One region of the Virgibacillus proomii genome, then DNA from elsewhere that is predicted to be linked to it. Evidence: riboswitches for the same ligand, from Rfam matches in the RefSeq annotation. Region 1 holds a riboswitch; each other region holds the start of a gene.
What was found. A riboswitch is a leader RNA that binds a small molecule or an ion and turns the genes downstream of it on or off. The one in region 1 is predicted to bind S-adenosylmethionine.
Positions count from the first base shown of each region.

Region 2: another riboswitch for S-adenosylmethionine. It lies ahead of BN1066_RS06220 (O-acetylhomoserine aminocarboxypropyltransferase/cysteine synthase family protein); the one in region 1 lies ahead of BN1066_RS12890 (ABC transporter ATP-binding protein).
Region 3: another riboswitch for S-adenosylmethionine. It lies ahead of BN1066_RS08930 (YezD family protein); the one in region 1 lies ahead of BN1066_RS12890 (ABC transporter ATP-binding protein).
Region 4: another riboswitch for S-adenosylmethionine. It lies ahead of BN1066_RS14225 (methionine ABC transporter ATP-binding protein); the one in region 1 lies ahead of BN1066_RS12890 (ABC transporter ATP-binding protein).

Region 1 is NZ_FUFN01000010.1:1,133,477-1,139,111, reverse strand. It holds gene opp4B (oligopeptide ABC transporter permease) at 1-778, opposite strand, end outside; gene BN1066_RS12895 (ABC transporter ATP-binding protein) at 783-1,715, opposite strand; gene BN1066_RS12890 (ABC transporter ATP-binding protein) at 1,696-2,721, opposite strand; SAM riboswitch class I at 3,135-3,242, opposite strand; gene BN1066_RS12885 (hypothetical protein) at 4,429-4,908, opposite strand; gene BN1066_RS12880 (esterase/lipase family protein) at 5,494-5,635, opposite strand, start outside.
Region 2 is NZ_FUFN01000009.1:763,854-769,488, reverse strand. It holds gene BN1066_RS06220 (O-acetylhomoserine aminocarboxypropyltransferase/cysteine synthase family protein) at 585-2,333, opposite strand; SAM riboswitch class I at 2,551-2,676, opposite strand; gene rarD (EamA family transporter RarD) at 2,725-3,651, opposite strand; gene BN1066_RS06210 (PTS transporter subunit EIIC) at 4,474-5,635, shown strand, end outside.
Region 3 is NZ_FUFN01000010.1:185,116-190,750, reverse strand. It holds partial or broken gene BN1066_RS08940 (bifunctional homocysteine S-methyltransferase/methylenetetrahydrofolate reductase) at 1-1,816, opposite strand, end outside; gene BN1066_RS08935 (PLP-dependent transferase) at 1,813-2,940, opposite strand; gene BN1066_RS08930 (YezD family protein) at 3,154-3,324, opposite strand; SAM riboswitch class I at 3,507-3,611, opposite strand; gene BN1066_RS08925 (ABC transporter ATP-binding protein) at 4,135-4,929, shown strand; gene BN1066_RS08920 (hypothetical protein) at 4,922-5,635, shown strand, end outside.
Region 4 is NZ_FUFN01000010.1:1,433,811-1,439,445, forward strand. It holds gene BN1066_RS14205 (arsenate reductase family protein) at 1-154, shown strand, start outside; gene gcvH (glycine cleavage system protein GcvH) at 227-601, shown strand; gene BN1066_RS14215 (toprim domain-containing protein) at 856-1,212, shown strand; gene BN1066_RS14220 (thioredoxin family protein) at 1,235-1,552, shown strand; SAM riboswitch class I at 1,620-1,730, shown strand; gene BN1066_RS14225 (methionine ABC transporter ATP-binding protein) at 2,099-3,130, shown strand; gene BN1066_RS14230 (methionine ABC transporter permease) at 3,120-3,788, shown strand; gene BN1066_RS14235 (MetQ/NlpA family ABC transporter substrate-binding protein) at 3,818-4,645, shown strand; gene BN1066_RS20330 (YuzK family famiily protein) at 4,846-5,016, shown strand.

The DNA.
Region 1 (5,635 bases):
TTCCACCAATTAAGCCAGTAATTTCAAAGCCAAAATATGCGGCTATTGGCAGTAAAGAGTTTCGCAAAATATGCTTGTTATAAACTCGTGACTCCGAAGCACCTTTAGCTCGGGCTGTGATGATAAAGTCTTTTTGTTTCGTGTCAATAATTTCACTTCGCAAATACTGTACTGTATTTACAGTCGTAATTAATGCCATAGAAATTGCAGGCAATAATAGATGATTAAACTTGCTCATGATATAAGCAAATGACCCGGGCTCTAACCCTGGCTCAACGCTTCCGCCTGTAGGAAACCAGCCAAGTGTATACCCAAATAGCCACAGCATGACAAGTGCAAAAATAAATAACGGTGTTGCAAACCCAATATACGTATATCCGGAGATTAATTGATCACGTAAAGTATCATTATAACGACCGCTTATAATACCAAGAGGAATAGCTATAATATAAGTGAAAATTAACGTTACTAAAGAAAGCCAAAAGGTATTAACAAGTCGCTCTCCAATTAATTTTTCAACCGGCATTTTAAAGCGAAAAGATTGCCCTAAATCTCCTTGCAAGGCTGAAGTAAACCAATCAGCATATTGCTCATACCAAGGATCATTAAGTCCCAATTTTTCCCGTTGCTCTTCCATAGCAGCTGGATCGATATTCGGATCGATTAAACCTGATAATGCATCTCCAGGCATCATTTGTGCCATAATAAAAACTAATACACTTAACAAAATGATTTGCGGCATCGTAATCAATAGTCGTCTAACAGTAAATTTCCACATGTTATCAACCTTTCTGCGGCAAAGCTACTAAATGAGTATTGGATATACTCCGTAAACCGTAAGCCAAGCCTTCATGATCAAAATAATCATCATAATGTTTCTTATATTCTTTTTCTACTTCATCTCGCCATTTCTGTAGTTTTTGTCGCTTAAAAGGATCGATATCCGGAATCGCCGCAATGAGACGTTTTGTATAAATATGTTGAGGATTATAAAAAATGTCATCCCTAGAACCCTCTTCTACATAACGTCCTTTGTACATGATGCCTATTTCATCACACATATGTTTTACAATACCTAGGTCATGACTAATGAAAAGATACGTTAAATTTAAATCCTTTTGAATATCCTTTAGAAAATTTAGAACTTGAGCTTGAACCGATACATCCAGAGCAGATACTGGCTCATCTGCTATAATTAATTTTGGCTTTAATGCAATCGCTCGGGCAATTCCAATTCGTTGCCGTTGTCCACCTGAAAATTGGTGTGGATATTTAAAAATGCTTTCTGGGCTTAAGCCAACATGTTCCAGCAATTCTTGTACTCGTTTTCTTTCTTCCACTTTTGATAATCTTTCAAAGTTGCGTAGCGGTTCTGCAACAATATCGAATACTCTTTTTTTGGGATTTAAGGAAGAGTAAGGATCTTGAAAGATCATCTGAATTTCTTTCCGAATATCCCTTCGGTTTGATCTTAAGTTCGTTAAATCAACACCAGAAAATCGTATATTTCCGCTCGTGACATGATTTAATCCAATAATCGCACGTCCTGTTGTTGTTTTACCTGATCCTGATTCACCTACAAGACCATATGTTTTTCCTTGTTCAATAGAAAATGAAACTCCGTCTACAGCCTTGATCTCGTCAATTTTCCGATTTAAGACTCCTCCTCGAATTGGAAAATGGACTTTTAAATCTTTAACTTCTAAAAGTGCCATTACCAAACACCTCCTTATTTTGTTCCTCTGGGAAGTAAAAGTGTTGATAACACGTACAGCGAACAAAATGATCAGGAGCGACTTCACGCAATTTCGGGTCCGATTCGTGAGCTGTTCTCTCTACCCACGGAATTCGTGCAGCAAACCGACACCCTTCACGCGGTAGATTTTGCAAGGAAGGTACAATTCCTTGAATAACATGAAGCTTATCGTTTACTTGATCTGTATTTGGTATGGAGTTTAACAACGATCTAGTATATGGATGTAGAGGGTTTTTAAACAGTGTTTGTACATTTGCTACTTCAACAACTTGCCCTGCATACATTACTGCTACACGATCTGCCATCTCTGCCACAACCCCTAAATCATGGGTTATTAAAATGATACCTGTGTTCATCTTGTCTTTTAAATCATTGATTAAACGTAATATTTGAGCTTGAATGGTTACGTCTAAAGCTGTTGTAGGTTCATCAGCAATTAGTAATTTTGGTTTATTTGAGATAGCAATTGCAATCATAACCCGCTGTCGCATTCCACCTGATAATTGATGGGGGTATTGTTCACATGTATACGTTGGTCTAGGTATACCAACTTGTTTTAGTAAGTTAATAACCTGATCTTGGCGCTCTTGCTTCGTTAGTTCCTTATTGTGGAGTAATAATGCTTCACCTATTTGTTCCCCAACAGTCATCAATGGATTTAATGCTGTTAAAGGATCTTGAAAAATCATAGCCATGTCATTACCTCGGAGCTTATTTAATTTTGCATTTGGTAAATGAACAATATCTTGGCCATGGAAGTAAATATTTCCTTCTATCTTTGCTCGATTATGTAATCTCATTATCGAGAATGCTAAAGCACTTTTTCCAGAACCAGACTCACCTACAATCGCCATCGTCTCATTTTTATTTACTAATAAAGAGACATCGTCCACTGCAGCATAATAATGATCTTTAATTCTGAAAGAAGTTTTTAAATTTTTGATTTCTAATAAATTATTGCCCATGTTGATCCCTCCTTTTTAAATTAGTAGCATTAACCATATTCTTTATTATTTCGGAATTTTTCGACCTATATAATTATAAAAATAACTGTCAACTTTAAAACAAACAGACCAAACCTAAATTTTTAAAATAATCTAAAAATGGAATAGTATATCATATGCTGCTTTTTAAAAAAAGCTACATTCTTAAAAAATCTAACTCATTTGCGTTAATTGTCTGAAAATTAAAGCTATAAGCCATTTGCAGTCATTCATTGGCATTTAAATCCCAAAATAATTAAAAGACTAAAGTATAAAAACCCATTCTAGTTTTATAGTCTAGTTCGGTGCTAAATGTTTAGCTTTACTTGTCATATAAAAACAAAATACCCCCCCTTGTATATTTTCAAGAAGAGATACCATTTCATTGGGGTCTCCTCTTATTTATCAAGCATAAAATGCTTGTTGGACTTGGCACAGGAATAGTATCATTCCCGTTGCCGAGGTTTCTTTGGGCCAATTCCCTCCACCTCTCTTAATAAGAAGTATTGTATATTAAATTATTGTTACTATAGTATTACTTATTTTATTTTCTGTCAAATAGTATTTTTGTATTATCTTACTTTTTTCCTAATTAATATCATTTTATTTAAAATTAATAGTCTAGTAAGCATGATTATATTAAAATGCGTCTTGCAACATATTTGCAACAAAAATGTAAGACTATACTTTAATACAGACGAATAATATTATAGTTTTCAAGTAACATTGGAATAAAGTGAAACTTCATTCCGTGGAATGTTTTTTACACGGAATGTTAGTTGAACGAATCGGGTATTTAGATGCCGTTTTTCTCATCATGTCGTAACATTAATAGCACATTTTGAAATGAGAAAAATACGACATCTTACATGCGGGATAAATCTTCAATACAAGGGGAACAATGAAAGCGGTTATTTTAGCTAGGGGAAAATGATTCCAGACTTTCTTCAAGCACGGATAGTATAAATAAGCATTTAAAACCGATGATTTATTACCCTTTATCTGATTTCATGATAATTTATTAGAAAAACTAGAAAATTCAGTGAAACAACTCTATATGATCCTGGAAACTCTTATAGAGATTCTACAGTTGAGGCAGATATGTTCGTTAACAGCTTTGGTATCATGTAAAGAAGATTGAACATTTAAATATAGATACAAATGCACGAAAGGATTTAGGAATAGGCTAAATTTTTTCTACTGTTCCAATTGTTCATGCAAACGAGCTTAGTCTTTCTTTAGAGTGAATGTTTAATCACAAAGAGGCAATATGAATATCTGACTTTATCAGGTATCGTAAATATAATTCGGAAGGCATTTTGACACGTAGAAAAGGAGTAAATGTACGTTTTTAGGTTAGAAAAACTTGGCTTATCGCCCAATCTTTAAAAGCTATCGTTTTTTTATACAATAAAGTGAAACTTCATTCCGTGGAATGCGTTTTACACGGAATGTTAGTACCACAAGGGTATGACCTAAAGGCCCTTGAACCAATCGGGCATTTAGGTGCCGTTTTCTCCCACTTTGACCCATTGTATCAACTCAAGATTTTGAAGCAGGAGTCTTACGGCATTTACATGCGGGATAAAGCCTAAAGTTTTATAATTTTCTATAGCGAAAAGGAAACGTTTACATTAATGAAGAAACTAGACAAAAAATAGCCCTGAATTTCCACCGCTCCCCATTTTTTTACTCACTCTCGTGACTGCTTTCACCGACATTTTTATAATCCCATAAAACCGACCATTCTCCTTCTACCTCCGTCATATATACATCTTGAACGATTGTAATATTTCCATATTTCCCATTAAAATGTTGTGATACTGTAATTCGGTACACAGTTGGTATCGGCTCGGCATCCGTTGTTGGAGCCCAATCCTTTATTTTTTCCACCTCACCAAAGCTATAGGTAAAGTACAATACACCAAAATAGTTCATAATTGCTTCTGAGCGATCTTGTATATAGGTATCTTTCGCAAATTTATCTTTCATAATGGGATGGAGCATTTCCCATGATTTCGAAAAAGCCCCTTGCTGTTCATATGTAAAAAATTCTTCGCAAGCTTCTTCTGCTTGATTTTCAGGAGATGATTTTACTATAAGATAAGCCAATATCACTAAAATACTAACCATAATAATTCCAAATAATAGAATGACTCGTTTGTTCATCGCGCTCCCCCATCTCCTGATAATTCTTATACTAGCTTATTCGGAACAGCTTGCAATTATTAACATTTGTCAAGCATAAGGATGGAGAAAACCCGCTCAACGTTTGCGCTGAAGTTTTTAGAAGTTTCCTAGTTTTAACTGCGAGTCACCTATTATATTCAAGGCTGCCTTTTTCTTTCTTCTAACTATTATTCCCTTTTTTCTTAGGTTTTTATTAGCTTGAATTTATGTACTTGTACCTCTTAAGTTAGCATTCCTTAAAGTTCATTTTCACTAGTCTGTTTGGTACAGATTATCGTATTTAAACTCTATTTTTGTGTATTTACAAAAATACTTGCTTAACAAAAAAACTGGTGACACGACTTAGAGAACATAACAGCTTTTCATTGTGAATGAACTGTTGGAAAATGTCCTTTTCATAATAATTAATCATTTCATGTTTATCAGTTACCGTTGTTATCTCTAAAAATACAGTCCTTGAAATTGCCGCTAAAAAAGAATCGCAAGCTGTAATGATTATATATTTCTACTATTATTCATTACAGCTTGCATTGTAAGCATTAGAAGATCTTTTATACTTCCGCCTTAATCAGACAAGTAAACAGAATCGATAATCGTACGTTTGAATGGTGATCCTGAAGCTGTTTCACCTTTAATGTCAATCGTAATATTATAAGCACGATTCTTTTTTAAATGCGAGAGTTCTTCTGATAAATTAATAGTTCCC
Region 2 (5,635 bases), on a different contig from region 1:
GTAAATTTAATTAGGGGGTAAACTCGTTAACTCCAAATGATATGTTATGTATAGAGTTCGGTCATCTACTCTTAGTTTACCGCAAATTGACTATTATAAACCTTTCTATCTGTGAAAAATAAAGATCGCCTCCAAATTTGTAAGGCGATCAAGAAAGGGAAGGTTACTTATAATTTTTCCAATTTTATAATAAAGTAAACCTTTAAATATAATAATATTGACTTTTAGAGGCTGTTTAAAAAGTAGGGTAAAATGGACATCGAGTTTCTTCGCACGTTAGAACGGATAAATTTTTTTTAGCGTTGAAGTTCATTCAACGTAGTTAAAAATTTTTAAGTTCTAAGTATACGTGTAACTAAGGCTATGGTCTGCGCTTTGCTGCTAGCCAAGTTTTTCTAAACATACACTTTTATTGGATTTTTTAAGAAAAATCAAGTTTAGCAGAACTTCAACTGGTAACAGAATCTTTACTATTGCTTGATTTTCTCTGATTTTGAAATTTGATTTAATTTGAGACCATAATCTGGATCCTATTCGTCCAAAATCTCAAACCCAGCAAATAATGCTGAAAAAGATACCATTCATTATACGGTAACCAGACTTTTTTGATTACATCGGAGAGAAACAGCCAACTCATAAGGATTCTTCCCAGTAATAATCGGTATTCCTGCAGCTTTTACATTCTCTAACACAGTAAGATTGGCATCTGGATGTTCGATCCATAAAATCTTACCATCTTTATTAATGAACTGTTGCAATACAGTAGCCGGTAACTCAGGTTGAATGAACCAGATTGCATCCACTATGGTTGGAATAGCAGACAATTCATCATATTGAGGAAGCGTTTCTGAATGAAAGGTTTTGCCAACTTCGACGAGATCAAATCCTAATTGTTGCAATTGCTTCACTTTTTCTTTACTGCTATTATTTGCCTGTCCCAGCCCATATACTACAATCGTTTTCTTACGGACATTCCCATCTTCTCTAGCGAATGGAGAATGGAGTAACCATTCAATGGCATCATCTTCATCAGATCCAATTGTTTCAGCATTCCCAGTTGCTTTGGCAATGGCAGTATCTAATGTTTTTAGCAAATCATTTATCGATTCCAAACCGATAGATAAACGAACCATTTCTTCTGTTGTTCCACTTACTGCTAATTCTTCTGTTGACAGCTGTTGATGGGTGGTGGATGCCGGGTGAATGATTAATGATTTTGCATCACCAACATTAGCGACATGTGACCATAGTTCAATGTTGTCAATTAACGTACGACCTGCTTCTAGCCCTCCCTTGATACCAAAGGTAATAATCGATCCAGCACCATGACTGAAATATTTTTTTGCTAAATGATAGGATGGATGACTTTCCAGACCTGGATATGATACCCACTCAATTGCCGGATGGCTATTCAGATATGCAGCAACTTTCTGGGCGTTTTGGACATGCTGTGGCAAGCGTAAATGCAATGTTTCCAATCCTTGTAATAATAAAAAGGCATTGTAAGGGCTCAAACAGGCACCTATGTCACGTAACAATTGAACTCGTAATTTTGTAGCAAAGGCAGCTGGTCCTACATCGACAAACCTTAGACCATGATAGCTTTCATCTGGAACTGTAAATCCCGGGAATTTTTCATGATTCCAATTAAATCGTCCGCCATCGACGACGACACCTCCAATCGTGGTACCATGTCCACCTATCCATTTGGTCGCCGAATGTACGACAATATCTGCACCCCAAGCTAGGGGTTTTGTGATATATGGTGCAAATGTGTTATCAATAATTAGTGGAATATGATGGGCATGGGCAATCGCAGCTATTTTTTCTACATCAAATATCTGGAGGCTTGGGTTCGTAATCGTTTCTCCAAAAATAGCTTTTGTTTTGTTTGTAATAGCTGCTTCAACCTCGTTCGGATTCGTTCCATCAACAAATTTTACATGAATACCATAACGCGGCAATGTATTCGCAAATAGATTGTAAGTACCGCCGTAAAGGTTACTATCTGTGATAATTTCATCTCCTGCACTTGCTACATTAAGAATGGCAAATGTAATGGCGGCCATTCCTGAAGAAGTTGCAACAGCCTGAACTCCATCTTCTAATTCTGCTACCCGTTGTTCAAACGCAGCAACGGTAGGATTGCCAATTCGCGAATAGATATTGCCTGCTTCCTTTAATCCAAATAAGTTTTGTGCATGTGTTGTATCGTTAAAAACATAAGATGTCGTTTGATAAATTGGTACAGCTCTTGATCCTGTTGTAGGGTCAGGTATTTGCCCTCCATGTAGTAATACGGTCTCCCTGTCATGCTTTTGAAAATTTGTCATTACTTATTCCTCCCTAATAGTTTTGATGAAGAAAAAGTGAACAGCTCTTAAGAAAAAAATTTTTGACTATGCCTAGTCAGCATCGGTTCCTTCTGTTGCCTTGTTTTCTGTTTGGACGTTGCAAACCGACTCCTTTCGTTTTTGCTCACTTGAGAAGAAGAGGTAAATAAAAAAACCTCTTCCTAATAAGAAGAGGGTTTGGGTCATTCTGTTCCTCCTCTTATCTTTCAGATCATTTACAAGATGATCTGTAGGATTTAGCACCGTAAAAAGCAATATGCAGAATTGCTTTCAGGTTGCTGGGTTTCACAGGGCCTATTCCCTCCACCGCTCTTGATAAGAGATACAATTGTTAAATTACTGAATATTATATGAGTATAATGGCTTTATGTCAACTCGTAGTTTTAGAAGATGACATCTGTTTGTTTCTAAACGGATGATAAAAACTCGACAGCATATAGTTTATTAACGCAGCCCAAATAAATAAAAAAGCGATAAAATGGGCTGATGTGAAAGCTTCATCATAGAGAAATACACCTATTAACAGCATTAATGTAGGAGCAATGTATTGTAAAAAGCCAATCATTCCTAAAGTGATTCGTTTTGCTCCACTAGCAAATAATAATAATGGAACAGCAGTCATTACTCCAGCTCCCATTAATAAAAAGTTAGTGTTTGAAAAAAATTCGTTTATTTGAAAAGCATGGTCTGGAATCATAATCACATAAATAATAGCGATTGGTACAATAAGCATCGTCTCTATGGTTAGTCCAATCATTGCTTTTATATCTAGCTTTTTTTTCAATAATCCATACAGTCCAAAGGTAGTTGCAAGCAGTAAAGAAACCCAAGGAAACGTGCCATAACTAAATGTTAAATACAGAACTCCAATAGTTGCAAGAATAAACGATACGGTTTGTCTCATGGTAAAAGCTTCTTTTAGAACAATGATTCCTAATAAAATACTGATTAATGGATTAATATAGTAACCTAAACTTGCTTGTACAACATGATTACTATTTACTGCCCAAATAAAGGTTAGCCAATTTAGGCTAATGACAATAGTTGCCAATGAAATGCCTATTAATTTCCGTTTATCATGAAGCAAAGCCTTCCATTCATCTATAAATTCTTGCCAGTTTCGGGTAACTAAAACGATGATAAACATGAAAATAAATGACCAGATACTGCGATGAGCTAACGTTTCTCCAGGTGAAACATGATCAAGGAATTTCCAATAGATTGGTAGAAACCCCCATAGAACGTATGCCCCTATTGTATATAAACTACCTGATCTAATCTGAGAAACATCATTCATTTTTCTCCTTCTTTCTTTGGATAGAAGTATGGATATGATTTCTTCTTCCATTGTATGTAAGCAAAAGTCTAGCTTTCCTATGCTCGGCTAATTATATTTATTTTAGAGTTGTCTCATTAAATAATCAAGCATTGATGTTTAAAAGATTTGAATACTATTAAAAAAGGTAACATCGTGAAGGAATACTAAAGAAAAGGGACTAACACTATGTATCAGAAAAACATTTCCAATCAAATGGATGAATGTGCTTTTGAAAATAGTCGTTCCTCTAAAACAAATGAGTAGAATATTTTTCATATTCTAAAAGCAGATATTATGGGAGATGACAATAAAAATGGGAACAAATGTGATTTATGATGGAATGATTCAGCAGAATTGCTGGCAAGCTTAGCCGCATCCATATTAACCTTTCAAACTGCAAAGCAAAGCTACGTCAGCAACACATTTCCATTTTTCAAGGTCAAGGAAAGCTACGTCAGCGACACACCGGACAACGAGTTTTATGGCTTCTTAGATGTTTAACAAAGAGAAAAAGCCCTGCCAAAAAGAAGTGGATCTTAATAACATAGTTGTAAGCGGTTTTGGCTCTATTTATAGGGCTGAGGCCGTTTTTTATGTTAAGCGTGTATAAAATATATGAATCTGAAGATAATGGTTGCCTTTAAGAAATGTTAGGAAAATAACTGAATCATTAATAATAACAAAAGTGATCTAGGTCATTTTTGTTTACCTATGTAAGTTAAAAGGATATGAAAGCGCTTTTTATCTTTGGTTTTGCTGATAAAATAAAATATAAAATGCTGGTTGAGGAGGTTTAAATGGATGAGTAAGAGGAAAATCAGCGACACTATCCAAAGATTCGGGCGAACTTTACTCCTGCCAATTGGAGTACTGGCACCAGTTGGTATGATCTTAGGAATTAGTGGAGCATTGGTTCAAACTTATATGATTGAAAGGTTTCCCTTTTTAGGCTATGAAGTAGTAAACACAGTATTAATTAGTATTCGTACAATAGCAAGTGCCGTGTTTGATAATATCCCATTATTATTTGCAATGGGTGTAGCTTATGGAATGAGTAAAAAAGATAAGGGGATATCTGTCTTTGCCGCTACAACTGGTTATTTAACTTTAATCATTGCAATGCATGTTTGGCTAACCGTAACGGGTAAAATGGCAGATCCGGAGATCATGACTCAATTTGGACAAATAGAAGTATTAGGTATTCAAACAATGAATATTAATGCGGCAGGGGGGATCATCACCGGATTAGTAGCTGCCTGGGCAACGGATAAGTTTTATAATCTAGAACTGCCAACGGCTTTTGCATTCTTTTCGGGAAAAAAATCCGTCCCCATTATTACAATTGGTCTCATGACCGTCATTGGCCTGGTGATTCCTTTTATCTGGTCTTTGTTTGTAGGACTTTTAACGAATTTATCTGCCGTATATTTAAGTGTAGTTGGTCCGTTCTTTACTGCTGCAGGAGAAAGATTGTTTATTCCCTTTGGGCTTCATCATGTGTGGAATGTTCTGTTTAGATTCACGGAGGCTGGAGGGTCATATGTTATTGATGGTGAAACATACGTAGGAGTTGTCCCTGCGATGACGGAGATTTTATTTAATCAAGGGCCTAATAGTGAGTATTGGTCGATGATGCCAAAACTAACTCGTTTTATGGCACAGCAGCAAATGTTGGTAACGTTATTTATTTTTCCGGCGATTGCTTTTGCAATGTATAAAACGGCTTATAAAGAAAATAAAGCCTACGTCAAATCAATGTTAATTACAATGGTCTTAACTGCTGTTCTTGGTAATGTTACCGAACCGTTAGAATTTACATTCGTATTTATAGCTCCATTGTTATATGTTGTTTATTCTTTTATTGTTGGAATTGGTGCTGTTTTATTATCTTTTGCAGGGGTGGCGATTGGATATATACGTGGAACTATTTTTGATTTTACTATTTTCGGATTGCTTTATGAAA
Region 3 (5,635 bases), 950 kb from region 1:
CATGGAATTTGTTTTTTGATGAATATAGTTAACTAATTCGACGATCATATCATAACGCATAAACGGAGTGATAAGATATATCCCGTGAAAATGTTCAAAAGCTGTATCAAGTAGCTCTTTCGAAATAGCAATACTTTCTTTTGTTGATTGTTCTCGATTTCCTTCTGCTGCTTTCATACGGGATCGAACTTCATCCGTAAGCTTTATCCCCGGAACTTCATGATGTAAAAATTCAGCATTTCTTGTAGACGTTAATGGCATAATTCCAATAAAAATCGGTGTCTCTATATGTGAGGTCGCTTGTTTCAAAGCAATTATTTTCTCTTTGCTATAAACGGGCTGTGTCATGATAAAATCAGCACCACTTGCTATTTTTCTCTCCAATCGAGCAACCGCTTTTTCTATATTATTCACATTTGGATTAAAAGCTGCCCCTACTGTAAATGAGGTATGTTCTCTTAGAGAATGCCCGGAAAATGATATGCCTTTATTTCCTTTTTTAATTAATTCAATTAACTTAAACGAATTAACATCAAAAACAGAAGTTGCTCCTGGGAAACTGCCAATTTTAGTTGGGTCCCCTGTTATAACTAAAATTTCATGAATTCCTAAAATGTCTAATCCCATCAAATGCGACTGTAAACCAATTAAATTACGATCTCGGCAAGCTATATGGACTAACGGTTTAATCCCGTGCTCTTTAATAGTTGTTGCAATAGCTGTATTACATATTCGCGGTGTTGCAAGCGAATTATCGGCAAGTGTCACTGCGTCGATTCCAGCTTCTTTTAACGCTTGTATTCCCTGGTGATATTCTGTCATATCTAAATGTTTCGGAGCATCTAATTCAACGATAATAGTATGTCGTTCTTTTGCTAATTCTGCCAGCGATTTTTCTTCGTTTCCTTTTTACAACTACTCTCTCTCGCTTCGGAATTTCTACCACTTTTTCTGTAATCGGGTCCGTATCTTTTAATCCTTCAGCTAATGCTTTAATATGATCAGGAGTTGTTCCACAACAACCACCTACTAAACGTACCCCCTGCTCTCGCAATTGTCGGGCACACTGTTTAAAATAAGCCGGTTCATTTTCGTAATAAAGTACACCATCCCGATATGCAGGCAAGCTTGAATTTGGATATGCAGCTAAAAAGGCCTTTTTTGGTAAAGGAACGGATTGTAAGGATGTAATCATTTGGGATGGTCCAAAACGGCAATTAACACCAACAACATCCGCACCTAAAGATTCCAGTTGGTGTAACGCTTCAGCCAACGGTATTCCATTTTCCAAAACTCCCGGAACATGCATGGACACATTTGCAATAATAGGAATTTCTGTTTCCTCCCTGGCAATTTCTAACACCATCGTTAACTCATCGAGATTATAATAGGTTTCTAAAATAAGCCCATCTACTCCCTCTAAAAGTAAACAATATAATTGTTCTCGAAAGCTTCGTTTAATTTCTTCTTTTGTTTCATTTAATGCTTGAACGCCGTGAATACCGCCAATCCCCCCTAAAATGTATACTCCTTGTTGACGAGCTTGCTTTGCAATTTGTACTGCTTTTTGGTTCATCTTTTTAACTTGCTCTTCTAAGCCGTATCGTGCCAATTTAATATAATTTGCACCATATGTGTTTGTTTGAATGACTGTTGCTCCAGCATGAATATACGCTTCATGTACCTGTTGAACTTGATCTGGATGGGTTATATTTAATTGTTCAAAACTTTGATCGATGCCATACGAATATAGCATCGTTCCCATGGCACCATCTGCAATTAAAATTTGCTCTTGTAGTTGTTGCAATAAGCTCATGTTTGTTTCACATCCTCCTTTACGATTAAATCAAACGCTTGATTTAAATCTGCAATTAGATCATTTGCGTGTTCAATACCTGCTGAAATCCGCAGTAAACGATTAGACAAACCATATGCATTGCGAATTTCTTCCGGAATATCCATATGTGTTTGGGTAACAGGATACGTAATAAAGCTTTCTACTCCTCCTAGACTCTCTGCAAAGGTAAATAATTGTACAGCCTTTAAAAACAGTGGTGCATAAACTTCATCGAGAATTTCAAAACTGACCATCCCGCCTCGACCGGGATAGTAAACATCCGTAACAAGCGGGTGCTGTTGCAAATACGGAACGATTTGCTTTGCATTCGATTCTTGCTTCTCCATTCTCAACGCTAACGTTTTTATCCCTCGGATCAGACTAAAGCAATCATATGGTGATAAGACCGTTCCTATCGACTGATGAAGAAAAGCGAGTTGTTTACTAAGTTTTTCTCCTTTGGCAATGACCAATCCTGCTAACACATCATTATGCCCAGCTAAGTATTTCGTTGCACTATGAATGACGATATCAGCTCCTTCTTTAATCGGTTGTTGAATTAACGGGGTATACAGCGTGTTATCTACAATTAAAAGCAGATCATACTGTTTAGCGATGTTCGAAACTTTTACTAAATCAACCGTTCGCATTAACGGATTCGTGGGTGATTCAATAAAAATTGCCTGTGTATTTTCTTTGATGTTTGAAGCTAATGTATCGTAACAATCGCCTTCCCAGTAGGTAAATTCAAACCCGTATTTATCTTGAAGCATTGCAAATAACCGATAATTTCCTCCGTAAATGTCTCGTGACGAAATAAAATGCGTATTTTTATGAAACAGGGAAAATACTAAATGTACTGCTGCCATCCCAGAAGCTGTAGCAAAGGCTTTGTCTCCGTATTCCAGCTGGGCCACTGCTTCTTCAAGCACATCACGAGTAGGACTTCCACAGCGGGAATAATCATAGCCCTCATTCGAGCTAATTTCCGTATGGCGAAAAGCAGTAGAGAAATAGACCGGCGTACTTACCGCATGAAATGGCTCATCTTTACGATTTCCAATTTGCGTGACAAACGTTTCTTGCCTACATCGTTCCGTCATTATATAAGCTCTCCTTTCTATGAAATAACAAAAATTTGAACAGGGCTAGCGTGCCTCATCCACACGCGTACCTTTTCGCTGTCGAATCCGTTTTTGAATAAAAATTTATACTCTCTTACGTATAACGATTTCCTGACATAGAAAAAGGCATCCTACACCTTCTCTAATAATTTGATAGGTGAAAGATGCCTTTAGTTGTCTAATCGGCAGTAATTATTTACATTTTTGCAATGAACGATTGTTATTATTGGTAAACCGCTTTTTCTCCGTTGTGTCAATTTGCGTAACCCTTCCATCATGGACGGTAATAACGACAGATCCGTATTCCATTTCATCTAAGCTTTTCTTTAAATATTGCCATTGTACTTCATCTAATTTACTCATTTTCTCATCTTCCCTTCTTTTCATTGTAAAAAGTACAAGCACCAAAATGATTTGGAACTCGTAAAGCAATTGCCCATTTTATTTAGGAAGAGTTACCTATTATTGAATGATCCAATAAAAATATAAAAACCTCTTCCTAATAGAAATAAGAAGAGGTTGGTTGATTAACGTCTTTATCACTCTTCTTATCTTTCAGGCATTGTGCTTGCTGGAATTGGCACAGTACTTTAACAAAGTCTGTTGCCGAGGCTTCACTGGGCCAGTCCCTCCACCTCTCTGGATAAGAAATACATGTATATTAAATTTGTTTATACTCTACACGGAAAATATATCGTTGTCAATATTTTATTTAAAATTTGCGAAAACAAGTTAAAAAACTGGGAGGTTATTTTACATTTACGATTACAAGCTTTTCAGTTATGTTAATAAGCATAGTATCATCTACTTATGTTTGTTATGTGGATAAACTTGTGATACTTATTTTACTAGTAACTAGAAAGGACTTCCTATTTTAACACTGGGAAATTTAACTTTTCATCATGTCATTTCCATCATGTTATAAATCAGATTTTCCTGAATCTACCCCCAATAGATTTCCTATTTTGAAATTGTTTCCCATATTATAAAAATTGGATGATAAATAATCTCTATTGCCGTATAATGATCCTATGAAGTGCTCCTACAATCTATTCGTTTTTTCACAAACTGTCATTATTTAGTTAGGAAAGCACTTCTTTTTTATTCCTTACCACTTGAAGGCTGGGTGGTTGACATTGAATTTAAAAATTTACCAGGAAGCAGGTGAGCTTGATGTATACGGAAAAAGTGCTGTCATTAAAAAATGTATCTATGAGTTATGGGAGCAAAAACGTATTAAATAACATTAATCTCGATGTATATCCAGGACAAATTATTGGATATATTGGACCTAATGGTGCCGGAAAAAGTACCACCCTTAAAATTATGCTCGGTTTAGTGGAAGAATATAGTGGTACGGTAGAAATCTTTGGCGAAGATATTGCAACAAGTGATTATTCATATAAGCGTAAAATTGGTTATGTTCCAGAAAATGCAGAGATTTATGATAATCTGACAGCAAATGAGTATTTAACATTTATTGGTGAGCTTTACGGCATGGAGCAAAACGAAGCAGCAAACAAAGCCGAAAGCCTCATGCAGCAATTTGGCATGGAAGATGTTTTACATACACGTATTTCTTCGTTTTCCAAGGGGATGCGGCAAAAAGTTTTAATTATTTCCAGCCTCTTACATAACCCAGATTTGATTTTTCTTGATGAACCATTAAGTGGACTGGATGCCAATAGTGTGATGATTATAAAAGACATCTTAGAGCAGCTAGTCGCACATGGGAAAACGATTTTTTACTCTTCGCATATTATGGATGTTGTCGAAAAGATTAGTAATCGCATTGTACTCCTTCTAGATGGAGATATTGCCGCAGATGGAACGTTTGAAGAATTACGAGAGCAGAATAAGCAAGGTTCCTTGGAAGGTATTTTCAACCAATTAACCGGGTTTGATGCGCATAAACAAACAGCAGAGAAATTTGTACGGATTGTGACAAATGGTGATAACAATGATTAATTTTTGGTTAAAATTACTTGATTTGCTTCAACCGTTTTTTCGTATGCTCCGAATTGATTATCCAATGATGCGTAAAATACTTGAAGTCAAGCTAACGATGGACGGACGTCGAACACCAACTATTTTTGCTTCAGACGTATCCAATAAAAAGAAAGACGGGAATCAGTTTGTAAAATCGTTATTTATTTATGTATTATACGGCTTAATACTCATTCCTTTTATATTTTTTGAGGAAAATTATATCTTTCAAATCAGTATCATATTTGGTATCTCCATGTTTATTTTAATGACATCCATGGTTTCTGATTTTTCATCGGTACTTTTAGATGTGCGAGATAAAACCATCCTTCACACTAAACCTATTCACATACGTACAATTAGTGCTGCGAAAATTGTCCATGTTGCGATTTATATGAGCATGCTAACAGGAGCATTTATTGGAATTCCATCCATCGTTATGTTAGGAGTTCATGGTATCGGCTATTTTCTCCTTTTTTTAGCAGAGGTCGTTTTATTAAATTTGTTCATCATGACTATCACAGCATTAGTATATATTTTTATATTACGTTTTTTCAGTGGTGAAAAACTAAAAGATATCATCAATTATGTGCAAATTCTTTTATCTGTAGGAATTATAATCGGTTATCAAATTGTCATTCGTTCCTTTGAATTTGTTGATTATAATTATGTGTATAATTTCCATTGG
Region 4 (5,635 bases), 300 kb from region 1:
AAAAGATAAGATTAAAGACGCAACAGACGAAGAAATGGCAGAAATATTAGCCTCGGATGGCATGTTAATTAAACGACCAATTGTAACGGATGGTTCGAAGGTAACCGTGGGATTTAAGGAAGACATGTTTGAAGAAAATTGGCTGGCTGAATGAAAAAAGAAATACTGGATAAAAATTGATTAACCTTGTATAGTGAAAGTGGAGTAAACTTTTGGAGGGATAAACGTGAGCGTACCAAAGGAACTATTATATTCAAAAGAACATGAATGGGTAAAAAAAGAAGATGGAAAAGTAAGAATTGGAATTACAGATTTTGCTCAAGATGAACTTGGTGATATCGTATTTGTAGAGCTTCCTGAGCCTGGTGATGAATTGGAAATAAATGAGCCATTTGGCAGTGTTGAATCTGTGAAAACGGTTTCCGAACTGTATGCGCCAATTAGTGGAAAGGTTGTCGAAGTAAATGAAGAGCTAGAAGACAGCCCGGAACTTGTTAATGAGTCTCCGTATGAAAAAGCATGGATGGTAGTCGTAGAGCCGACAAGTGAACTGGATGACTTATTAACTGCTGAAGCATACGAAGAAATGATAAGTGAATAATAAAACAAAGAATAATAGCTGATGTGCAAAGGATTGCAATCAGCTTTTTAATATAGAAATTTTACCAAAGGCAATCAATCACTAAATAGCTGTGTTTCACCATATAATAAAAAGCGAATGTACAATTTGGTAGAGAAAATAAAGGGAATATGCGCTAATTAGGCAAATGGACCGTTTGGTTTCATAAATGATTACTCACCTTCTAATGCAAGAAGTGAAAGCATATCGCTTGATTTCCCAAGGAGTGCTATGTGATGATACCAGATGAATCAGAAAAAATTTTAATTGTCGAAGGGTTAACAGATAAAAAGCAAGTAAATAAAGTTATAACAGAGGATTTAACGATTGTTTGTACAAATGGAACACTTGGTATAGAACGGTTTGATCAATTGTTAGAGGATTACCAGCTAGATGAAAAGGATGTATATATTTTCGTTGATGAAGATCCTTCTGGAATAAAGCTGCGCAAACAGTTAGCTAGAGAATTGCCACATGCAAAGCATCTGCATATTAGCAGTGAATACCGAGAAGTAGCAACAACCCCTGAGAATATTTTAGCTCAAGTACTGGTAAGCAAAAGCATTGCTGTTAATCCGATTTTCTTGATTTAACTCTTATTAAAAAGGTGATCGTTTGCAACAGGTAACGAAAGAACAATTACAAAAAGATAATTATTTGCTTTATATATTCACTCCATTTTGCGGGACATGTCATGTTGCTAGAGGCATGCTTAAAAAAATTGAAGCAATGCAACAGCAGGAGATTTTCATCGAAATGAATGCATCTTTTTACCCCGATTTTATGCAGAATTACCAAATTCAAAGCGTTCCATGCTTACTCATTAAAAAAGATGGAGAAATAATGGAGAAAATCTATGCATTTAAAAATATAGCAAATATTTATCACTATTTAATAATGTATAGACCGGAAATATTCACTCATAAAAAATAAGAAATACGTTGACAGAGTTAACGAGAGCATGCTATTATATGGTTTATTCAAATTAAATATTGTTTAACTCTTATCTTGAGCGGTGGAGGGACTGGCCCAGTGAACCCGCGGCAACCTTCAAACTTCTTTGTTTGAAAGGTGCTAATTCCTGCAAAGCTTTAGCTTTGATAGATGAGGGGACATAAATGACAAACATACGTCTTTCTGTTCTCTTACAGAAAGGCGTTTTTATTTCACTATAGGAAAGTATAAAGTTTTTTAGGTTTATCCCGCATGTAAGTTGCCGTAAGACAAAATCTTGAGTTGATGCAAAGGGCCTAAGTGGGAGAAAACGGCACCTAAATGCCCGATTCGTTTAAGGGCCTTTAGGTCATACCCTTGCGGTACTAATATTCAGTAGGAGAGGGAAGCAAACTCCTACTGAATGAGTTTCACTTTATAGTATAAGAAAAACTATAGCTTTCGCTAAAGACTTGGCGACAAGCCAAGTTTTTCTAAGCCACATAGAGCATAATAAGTACGATGCGAAAAGAAGGAGGAGTAGGCGTGATATCGATTGAGGGTTTGAGTAAGATTTTTACTGCAAACAAGACAAAAACAACAGCTGTTGATGATTTAACCCTTTCGATTGATCAAGGAGATATCTTTGGTGTTATCGGTTATAGTGGTGCTGGAAAGAGTACCTTTGTCCGTCTCTTAAACCGTCTCGAAGAACCAACAAGTGGGCGAATTTTTATCAATGATCAAGAAATTACAGCACTCAGTAAGAATAAATTACGGGTAGCTAGACAGGATATAGGAATGGTGTTTCAACATTTTAATTTGCTTTGGTCACGTACGGTAGAAGACAATATTGCATTTCCGCTAGAAATTGCTGGTATTGGCAAGGAAGAAAGAAAAAAACGAGTTCAATCATTAATTGATTTAGTCGGGCTAACAGGAAAAGAAAAGGCTTATCCTGCGCAATTAAGCGGCGGACAGAAGCAACGTGTTGGTATTGCACGCGCATTAGCAAACAAGCCTTCTGTGCTGCTTTGTGACGAAGCAACATCTGCTTTAGATCCTGAAACGACAAATTCAATATTGGAATTATTAGTAGATATTAACAAGCAATTAGGTTTAACGATTATTTTAATTACTCATGAAATGCATGTTATTCGGAAGATTTGTAAAAACGTTGCTGTGATGGAAAATGGGAAAATTGTTGAAAAAGGAAATGTGTTAAATGTGTTTTCTCAACCTAAAAGTCCAGTTACCCAAAAATTCGTTCAACAAATCATGGGATACGATGAAGAAGATTATGATTTAGACTATCTAATCAATACGTATAAGCATGGAAAAATAATCAGATTGCATTTTGTCGGCGAGACGACAAATGATGCCTTAATCAGCAAACTGGTTAAAACATATGATATCGAGATTAGTATTCTACAAGGAAAGATTACTCGTACTCAGGCTGGTGCATACGGAACACTATTTATTCAAATGAGTGGCGATCCAGATGAGGTAACAGAGGCAATCATCTATGTGCAAAATGAAACCTCAGTCGAATTGGAGGTTGTACGTGATGCTGACTGAATTGTTTCCAACCATAAAAATAGAAGATTTTGCAGTTGCAACCTATGAAACATTTTATATGACGATTATCGCATTATTCGGTACGTTCATCTTTGGGATACTATTAGGATTATTATTATTTCTCACGAGTAAAGACGGGCTGTGGGAAAATAAAATGATTAACTTTATTACTGCCACGTTTGTAAATGTGTTTCGAGCTATCCCGTTTATTATCTTAATCCTATTGCTGTTCCCATTTACAAACTTGTTAGTTGGTACCACTCGGGGGCCAAACGCTGCTTTACCTGCACTCATCATTGGTGCTGCCCCATTCTATGGCAGGTTGGTTGAGATAGCTTTACGAGAAGTAGATAAAGGAGTAGTAGAAGCAGCAAAAGCGATGGGCGCAAAAACCAGAACCATTATTTTTAAAGTGCTCTTGCCAGAATCCATGCCAGCTTTAGTATCAGGAATTACAGTTACCGCGATTGCTTTAATTGGTTATACAGCAATGGCAGGTGCAATCGGTGCAGGTGGACTTGGAAGCTATGCTTATTATTCTGGCTTTCAGCGAAGAGATTTTGATATCGTATTGATCTGTTCGATACTTATTGTCATCATTGTCTTCCTATTTCAGTTTATTGGCGATTTTATCACTCGAAAATTAGATAAAAGATAACAATCACAGAAGAATAAGGAGCGAAAAGAATGAAAAAGATAATTATTTCCGTTTTGTTAGTAATTGGTTTAGGAACTGTGTTAGCGGCTTGTGGGAATGATAAGGAGGCATCTGATAAAAATACGATAAAGGTCGGAGCATCCAGTGTTCCGCATGCTGAGATTTTAGAAGAGGCAAAGCCGATATTAGAAAAAGAAGGTATTACATTAGAAATTCAAGAATATGAGGATTATGTATTACCAAATGATGATTTAGCAAGCGGAAAATTAGATGCGAATTATTTTCAACATATACCATTTCTAAAACAGACCATTAGTGATACAGGATATGAGTTAGATTATATTGATGGAATCCATATCGAGCCAATTGGTGTTTATTCAAAGGGAATAAAGAGTGTAGATAAAATTCCTGATGGGACAGAAGTCATTTTGAGTAACTCTGTACCTGATCACGGTCGTGTACTCACTTTATTCGAAAAACAAGGACTAATTAAACTGAATGAATCTGTTGAAAAGTCAGCAGCAACAATTGATGATATTGTAGAAAATCCAAAAAACTTAAAATTTACCCCTAAATATGAGGCAGCAATGCTTCCGGAATTTTACGAAACAGAAGAAAATGCATTAGTCGTAATCAATACAAACTATGCGATCGGTGCCGGGCTAAAACCGACAAAAGACGGTTTGTTTATTGAAGATGAGGATTCTCCATACGTGAATGTACTCGCAGTAAAAAAAGAAGATAAGGATAACCAAGCATTAAATAAGCTAGTGGAAGTATTACAATCTGAAAAAATTCAGAAGTTTATTGAAGAAAAATACGAAGGTGCGGTTGTACCAGTAGGCGGGAAAAAATAGTTGAAAGTAAGTCAGCGTATATAATCGTGAGTGACCGTATCTTTATGAACCGAATGGATTTCATTTCATGTAACAGAAAATAAGCAATGATATGTGCTATTATACGTTTAAATCCACTTTGTGCAGGGAACTTGTTCTGTGTTAGGCTATTGAATGTAAGAAACAAGAAAGGATGATTCCCTATTAATAGTGGAATAAAAATGAATTACACTTTGGAAATGGAAAAAGCCATGCAGCAGTCACATCATATTGGCTATGCCGAATATGAACGAAAGCTTGATAAGCGTATGGCAGTTGAAAGGAAACGTCAGAGAGAACATCGGAAGTGTAAACATTTCGCTGCTGAGTATAATCATCAGCTTTATGGATAGTTAGCTATAGATTGAAAAAGCTTCGATAGATAAATGGCAAAGAACGGCGCTTATGTGAGATGAAAGCATAAGTGCCTTTTCCTTTACCTGGAAAACGATATCTGTTTTTGCAAGGTGGATATCTTTGTATGGCATTTATCCATATTCCACTTCGGGACTTTGTGATTATCAAAAAAGGTAAAAGGACCTAGAAGTTCGACGCGGTGAAGTGTCGAGTAGCTAGAGTGTATGCAGTACAGATACATAAGCACTAGTGAAGCTTCCTCGAAACACATTCTCACGCAGGAAAAGGGGATACCAGAGAAACAAGTCAATAAAGAAAATTTGGCTAGCAGCAAGCGAAGCACAGACGATAGCCTAGTTGACTTATACTTAGAACTTAAAAATTTTTAACTACGTTGAATGAAACTTCAATGCTAAAATTTTATCCGTTCTAACGTACGAAGAAATTCGATGTGTTATTTTTAGTGACTTTTTGAGAACAACCTCTATTAAAGGTTATTTCGCCACTTCCGTGGGGTGGTCCATCTCCGCGTCAGAGTTATAACGCTTACTTGATGCTAAGCAAGGGAACTTTTGCTGATTTTACATACATGATACATAGGGCCGAATGAGAATA